DNA from 2 places in the Kribbella sp. NPDC004875 genome. Region 1 is predicted to be linked to the other one. Evidence: riboswitches for the same ligand, from Rfam matches in the RefSeq annotation. Region 1 holds a riboswitch; the other holds the start of a gene.
The links. A riboswitch is a leader RNA that binds a small molecule or an ion and turns the genes downstream of it on or off. The one in region 1 is predicted to bind cobalamin.
Positions count from the first base shown of each region.

Region 2: another riboswitch for cobalamin. It lies ahead of ACFYRH_RS06350 (CbtB domain-containing protein); the one in region 1 lies ahead of ACFYRH_RS20490 (ribonucleoside-diphosphate reductase subunit alpha).

Region 1 is NZ_JBIALI010000003.1:683,580-687,205, forward strand. Features, by position in the region: gene ACFYRH_RS20480 (Fic family protein) at 1-688, shown strand, start outside; gene ACFYRH_RS20485 (DinB family protein) at 758-1,339, shown strand; cobalamin riboswitch at 1,400-1,556, shown strand; gene ACFYRH_RS20490 (ribonucleoside-diphosphate reductase subunit alpha) at 1,689-3,626, shown strand, end outside.
Region 2 is NZ_JBIALI010000001.1:1,313,154-1,316,779, reverse strand. Features, by position in the region: gene ACFYRH_RS06365 (alpha/beta hydrolase) at 1-931, opposite strand, end outside; gene ACFYRH_RS06360 (histidine phosphatase family protein) at 989-1,549, opposite strand; gene ACFYRH_RS06355 (CbtA family protein) at 1,546-2,292, opposite strand; gene ACFYRH_RS06350 (CbtB domain-containing protein) at 2,298-2,495, opposite strand; cobalamin riboswitch at 2,534-2,659, opposite strand; gene ACFYRH_RS06345 (LysE family translocator) at 3,300-3,626, shown strand, end outside.

The DNA.
Region 1 (3,626 bases):
GACCTTCGTTCGCGAGTCGCCGCTGCCGGTGCTCGCCAAGACCGCGATCGCGCACGCCCAGTTCGAGACCATCCACCCGTTCGCCGACGGCAACGGCCGGACCGGACGGGCCCTGATCCACCTGATCCTGCGCGCCGACGGCCTCGTGACCCGCACCGTGCCGCCGGTCTCGCTGGCGCTCGCCACCCACGCGACGGAGTACGTCGACACCCTGACCGCGTTCCGGTACGTCGGACGCTCGACGACCGCGAAGGCACGAGCGGCCGCCAATCCGTGGCTGCGGATGTTCGCGATGGCCTGCACGCACGCGACCGCCGAGGCCGCGCGTTTCGAGCAGACGGCCGTCGACCTGAAGGCTGCCTGGCGGGAACGCGCCGCGCCGGTCCGGGCGGGCTCGGCGACCGAACGGCTGATCGAGGCACTGCCGGCCGCGCCGGTCCTCACGCTCGCCGCCGCGGCGCAGCTCATCGACCGCTCCCAGCAGGCCGCGAACCAGGGCCTCGCCCGCTTGGTCGAGGCGCGGATCCTGCGCGAGGTCACCGACGGCCGGCGGAACCGTGTCTACGAGGCACCCGAACTGATCGACGCGTTCACACTGCTCGAGCGCCGCTTCGCGAGCCCGGCCGCCGACACCCGGATCGAACCACCTAGCAGACCAGTCCCGTCGAGGCCACGACCGACACGCTAGGTGGTTTGACTTTCCGTCTCCCGACGAGCAAGAATTCGAACATATGTTCGATCGTACAGGGGAGTCGTGATGCCGGAGCCGTTCGACTGGGACATCCTGCAGCGGCCATCGGCGATGGCCATGGTTCGTGGCCAGCTCGGCTTCAGCTGGATGGTCCTGTCCGGGCGGCTGGCCCGACTGACCGACGAGCAGTACTTCTGGCGCCCGAGCAGCGAGGCGCTCACCGTCGTCCGGCGGCACTATGCGGGACATTTCCGCGCACTCGGGTCCGGGGAGTGGGTCGCGCAGTGGCCGGACGAGCCCGACCATCGCGGCCCGCGGACGATCGCCTGGCTGATCGCGCACCTGACCGAGACGTTCTTCGAGCGCTGGGAGTGGACGTTCGGTGAGAGCCGGCAGGGCCGCGCGGACATCACCTTGCACGGCAACGCGCGGGACGCGGTGGCCTGGCTGACGCACTGGGTCGAGGCCTGGCAGGACGCGATCGCCGGCCTCGACGAGGACGCGGTGACCACGGTCGGCCTCAGTCAGGCCAACGAACTCGACGCGGCCGAGCCGTTCGGTCACGTCGTACTGCGCCTCAATCGCGAGCTGATCCATCACGGATCGGAGATCATGACGCTCCAGGATCTGTATGCCGTGGCGGCGTGAGGACCACAAGATGTGCGACACGCGACGTTGCGCTACCACTAGATCTAGATACATCGGCTTAGCATCTCTACTGCTGGTGGTTCGGAGTGATCGATGGCACAACATGTGGGTCACTCCGAGGCAACAGGGGAATCCGGTGCGACTCCGGGACTGCCCCGCAACGGTGAGCGGAGACCCTCCGCGAGTCCGAGTACCTGCCACCGGCGCGTGCACCGCCGGTGCACGCAGTCCGAGATCTCGCGGGTGGGTCGCAGGGCGTGACGACAGTCTTTCCGGCCGGTGCTGCCGGTCTCGTCGTGCGCCTGCTCGCGTGGTCCCGGGTCTCCGAACACTTCTGGAGCGCACACCTGTGACCATTGCTTCTTCCTCATCGCCCCTGGCGACGGACCGGGAGATCGAGCTGACCGTCGTCCGCCGCGACGCCAGCAGTACTCCGTTCGACGCCACCAAGATCTCCGTCGCCTTGACCAAGGCGTTCCTCGCCGTCGAGGGCTCCGACGCGGCCACCACCCACCGGGTCCAGGACCTGGTGACCGACCTGACCGGCCGGGTCGTCGGCGCCCTGACCAGCCGCGGTCTGAATTCGCTGTCCGGGCGGCGCAGCGTGCAGGTCGAGGACATCCAGGACCAGATCGAGCTGGCGCTGATGCGCGCCGGTGAGCACCAGGTCGCCCGTGCCTACGTGCTCTACCGCGAGGAGCGCACCAAGGCCCGCACCCCAGCCGGCGCGTCCGGCGTCGCCGAGAAGCCGGCACCGACCGTGCGCGCCGCCGACGGCAGCCGGTCCCCGCTCGACGTCGACCGTCTCAAGGTGGTCGTCGCCGAGGCAGCCGCCGGTCTCGACGCGGTCGACCCCGAGCTGATCCTGAACGAGACCCTCGGCGCCTGCTACGACGGCATCGCGCAGCACGAGGTCGAGCTCGCGCTGGTGATGGCCGCCCGGTCGTACGTCGAGACCGAGCCGCAGTACAGCTTCGCCGCCGCACGCCTGCTGCTGGACAAGATCCGCCGCGAAACACTCGGCCGCGTCCACGGCGAACCACGCCAGGCCAGCCAGTCCGACATGACCGACGCGTACGTCGACTATTTCCCGCGCTACATCCAGCTCGGGATCGAGGCCGGGCACCTCGACCCGGAGCTCGGCCGCTTCGACCTCGCCCGGCTCGCCGCGGCGATCAAGCCGGAGCGGGACCTGGACTTCACGTTCCTCGGTCTGCAGACGCTCTACGACCGCTACCTGCTGCACATCGACAAGGTCCGCTTCGAGCTCCCCCAGGCGCTCTTCCTACGAGTCGCGATGGGCATCGCGCTCCGCGAGGACAACCGGGACGCGAAGGCGATCGAGTTCTACGAGGTCATCAGCTCCTTCCGTTTCATGACCTCGACCCCGATCCTCTTCAACTCCGGCACCACCAGGGCCCAGCTGTCCGCCTGCTTCCTCACCACCGTCGAGGACGACCTCTCCCAGATCTTCACCGGCATCCGCAACAACGCCCTGCTGGCGAAGTACTCCGGCGGCCTCGGCAACGACTGGACCCCGGTCCGCGGCATCGGCGCCGGCATCCAAGGCACCAACGGCGAGTCCCAAGGCGTCGTCCCCTTCCTCAAGATCGCCAACGACACCGCCGTAGCAGTGAATCAGTGCTTCGCGCCGGACACTCTCGTCTACACAGCCAACGGTCCAACCGCGATCAGCGAGATCAAGGTCGGGGATCTGGTTCTCGGCGCAAGCGGTGTCTATCGCGAGGTCACGAAGACCTTCATGTACGACCAGGACGACACGATGGTGCAGATCGACGTAGAGCACTCGATCGAACCGCTCACGGTGACCGCCGGTCACCCGTTCTACGCGATCCAGGGCGTACCCGTTGAGCAGTCCAACGAGCGAACCCTTGAGTGGCTGGCCAAAGGCAAGGTCCAAGCGGCCTGGGCGGAAGCCGGAATGCTCGCCAAAGGCGATTACGTAGGACAGGTGGTCCCTCAGGAGGTCGCGCCGGTCAGCGGCCTGACCACCGACGATGCCCGCCTGTACGGCGTCCTCCTCGGCGACGGACACCTCTCCAACGACGGCAACCAGTGGGGCGTCTCGGGCAACCCACAAAACGACACCCATCTTTCCTTCGTCCGCGAATACCTAACCTCCCGTGGCATCCATTTCTGGGAGAACGGCAGGGGCGACACCTACGCCCAGATCCACTGGGCGGCAGGCCGAGGCCCCAGAAGGGATCCGGCGACGGGGCGCATCGCCGGACCGGGCGAGGCGACCATGCCGTTCGTCGCCGACGAT
Region 2 (3,626 bases), on a different contig from region 1:
GGAGCAGCTTGGTCTCGGCGGCCCGGCTGGTGTTCGTGCGGGTGATCTCGTTCAGCTTGCCCGCGATCACCCGGCCGATGTTGCGGAGCGCCTCGCTGGTCGGGCGGTAGTACTCGTTGTGCCAGCGCACCGAGACCGCCTCGTCACGGGCCAGCGGGTCGTTGGTCTCCATCCGGATCGCGTCGGCGAACGTCGCGGGGTCCGGCCCGTGCCACTCCGACAGCGCGACATAGTCGCCGGGCGCGCGTTCGACGTACAGCGTCGTCGCCGGCGTCACGAAGTCCGACGCCTCGTCGACGTGCTTGTCGATGCCCGGCGAGCCGGTCATCACCACCTGCGGCGGACGGGCGCCGAGCTCGAGCGCCACCCCGGCCACTTTCGTGCCGTACGAGTGCGCGACGACGGTGACGTCCGCCTTCTCCGCCTTCAGCTCGTCGACCTCGTCCAGGAACTCCTTGAGCTGCGGCCCGCCCTCGGCCGCCGCGTCGTCCTCCGCGGCCTCGAGCAGACCCTGCGGCGAGCGGTAGTCGAGCCAGACGATCACCGCGGTCCCCGGCCCGGCCTCCTGCTTGATCAGGTCGCCGCGGTCCGCCTGCCCCGAGAACGTGTCGAGGCTGTTCCCCATCCCGGGAACCAGTACCGCGACGTGCTTCGCCTTCGGGAGCTCACCGAGCACCTCGATCGCCCGCCCTTGTCCCTCCGGGTCGACCTTGAGGAACTGCCGCTGCCGCTGGACCCCTACGACGTTGCCGTCGGCATCCTTCTCGCTGACGGTGACCGGGGCCAGCAGTTCCTTCACGGTCGCCAGGCGCTTTCGTTGCTCGGCGGTCGCGGTTCCGGCGTCGAACGCCGCCTGCAACCGGCCGCGCGCGGCCTCGAGCACGGCCAGATTGGCGCGGAACCGCTCGGCCAGTTGATCAGCCTCAGCCATGATGACTCCCCGTGACAGCCGGTCACCTGGGCGTGAGACCGGGCCAACCGCAGTTTGTCAGGCGGAAGGCACGAAGACCAGTGACCAGTTCCCGCTGTGGTGGGAAAGGCGGACCGCGGCGAGCGGCCGGACGTCGACGTGCCGCAGCGATTCGGCCGGCGCGTCCACGCCGTACAGGACGATCGCGCGGACCACCGCGGGGTGGACGACGGCGAGGATCGAACTGCGGTCGTCGTGCTGCTCGGCGACGTCCCCGAGCCAGTCCGCGACGCGGGCGAGGACATCGTTCTCGGTCTCGCCGTCCGGCGTCGCGGTGTGCGGCCGTTCGAGCCACGCCGAGACCCGTGCCGGATCGGCCGCCAGCAGGTCTTCCAGCTCCCGGCCGGACCAGTCGCCGTACTCGCGGTCCCGCAGCGCCGGCGCGACGATCGCGTCGTACCCCAGCGCCTCGGCCGTCCGTACGGCGGCCTGTTCGGGCCCGGAGTACACGGCGTCGGCCGAGAGCTTGAGGTCGCGCGCCACCTCGACACTCGCCGCATCCGGCTCGGCGTCGCCGCCGAGCACGAGTCCGCGCAGCGCGGGGGTCAAGGCGTGCGCGACCAGGGTCAGCGTCGTCAAGCCGCAGCCACCTTCGTTCGGATCGGCCGGCGGTCCACCGCGGCCGCGTACCCGAACCCGAGCAGGAGCCACAGCGTCGCCTGCGTACCGAGCGAGGCGAACCGGAACTGCCACAGCAGCGTAGCGGGGAACGTCTCCGGAACCTCGTTGATCCGCGGCAGGATCAGGTACGCCGCCACGACGGTCGCGAGGAGCCCGACGACACCACCCGCCAGACGGGCGACATCGCCGTACCGCGCGGCCCATCGGGACAGGGCGACGCCCGCCCAGACCGCGAGCAGACCGATCACCAGGGTCAAGAGGTAGGTGACGGTCCGGCGGGTGATGGTGTCCGGGTCGCCGACCGCCGGTGGGTTGGGTGGGTACTTGAAGAACGGGACCAGCACGATGCCGATGAAACCCGCGGCGGCGAGCCCGAGCGCGGCGTACGCGTCGTTCCCGGTCCGGAGCTTGCGGCGGAGCAGCGTGAACGCGACAGCGAACATCCCGCCGAGCGCTACGCCGTACAGGCCGGTCGCGAGAAACAGGCCGGCCCGCTGGCCGTCGCGGCTGACCAGCGGCTGTTCTGCTTCCGCCTGGTCAGCATGGTCGTGGTCATGGGTGTGCGCGGCACCGGCCTCTTCGATCGCGATCGCCGCGTCGACGCGCGGCTCGCCCATCACGTAGGCGAAGGTTCCGGCCAGCAGGCCGGCGAAGAGTCCGACGATCAGTCCGCGCACCAGGAGCGATCCGAAGGTGCGCATCTGAGCTAGTGGCAGGGCACGCCGAGCAGGTGGCGACCGTCGTGCATCAACTCGTGCAGGTACATCCCCGACTGGGAGACCGCGCCCTGGTCGAACCCGACCAGGTAGGCGAGCAGCAACATCAGGCCGACGCTGCCGAGAGCAGCGGCGAGAAGCTTGGGCGAAAGCGCCGGTACGGCGACTGAGCGGGCAGGAGTTGCCATTTGAACTGAACCTCCTGGGGAAGTGCGCGTCCCCTGAGAAAGGCTGCTGGCGCCCGAGCGTCCTGACTCACGAACCAAAGTTCGCTCACAGTGGCGCGGCCGTGCCGGATTCCCACCGGCTTCCCTCATGGCACCGCAGGTTGACCCTGGAACCGTAGAGGCCCGCCCACTCCCCGGTCAACGCCACCCGGCGCGCCGGTGACCAATCCCACCCCACCACCCCGCCCCACCTCCCGGGTCCAAGACACCTCCCGGGTCCTTGAACACCTCCCGGTCCCCGAACACAGGAAATAACCTGTCCCCACCCACCACCACGCCGGCGCACACCCCCCAACCGCCACCTCACCGCCCGCCGCCGCGCCACCCACGGCAACTCTCGCGCCGACTCCAGGTGACGCCGGGTACCTCCCCCGCTCGACCGCCCAGCCCACGCGATTCCGCGCCGGCGCAAGCCGCTGGAGAGTTGCCGGCCGCCCCACTGCCGGGTGTCGGTCAACTGGCGGCATGTACCGCGTCACCGGTGACACAAGCCGGTGGCGTCCCCAGCCATCGCCGAGTCGTGGCGTTTGGCTCGTGAGCTCCAACGCGAGTCGTGGATCCTGGCTCTCAATCCGCAACCACTCGCCACGACTCGACGGACGAGAGCATTCAACGAGGAAGGCGGGAGCAAGCGGCGGGCGGGATGTGGGTCGGCTGGCGGGTTGTAGGGGGTTAGGGGTGACATGACTTGCCGGCGGCGAGGCCTGGTACCGCGTGCATGGCGCGGGGCTGACCGGGGTGGCGGGGAGCGCTTACGCTGTGTGGATGCCGTCCGCTCATCATTTGGTTGCGTTTGCGATTACTGCGTTCATCATCATCGTTGTTCCGGGGCCCAGCGTGTTGTTCATCGTGGGGCGGGCGCTGGCGGTGGGGCGGCGGGAAGCCGTGTTGACGATGGTGGGGAACACACTCGGTGCCGCGACGATGCTGGTATTGATCGCGCTCGGGCTCGGGACGTTGATCGCCGCGAGTGCGGTCGCGTTGACGATCGTGAAGCTGGGCGGAGCGGCGTACCTGATCTACCTCGGGGTGCACGCGTTCCGGTCGCGGAAGTCGCTGGCGGTGGCGCTCGCCGGCGGTGTGAAGCCGGCG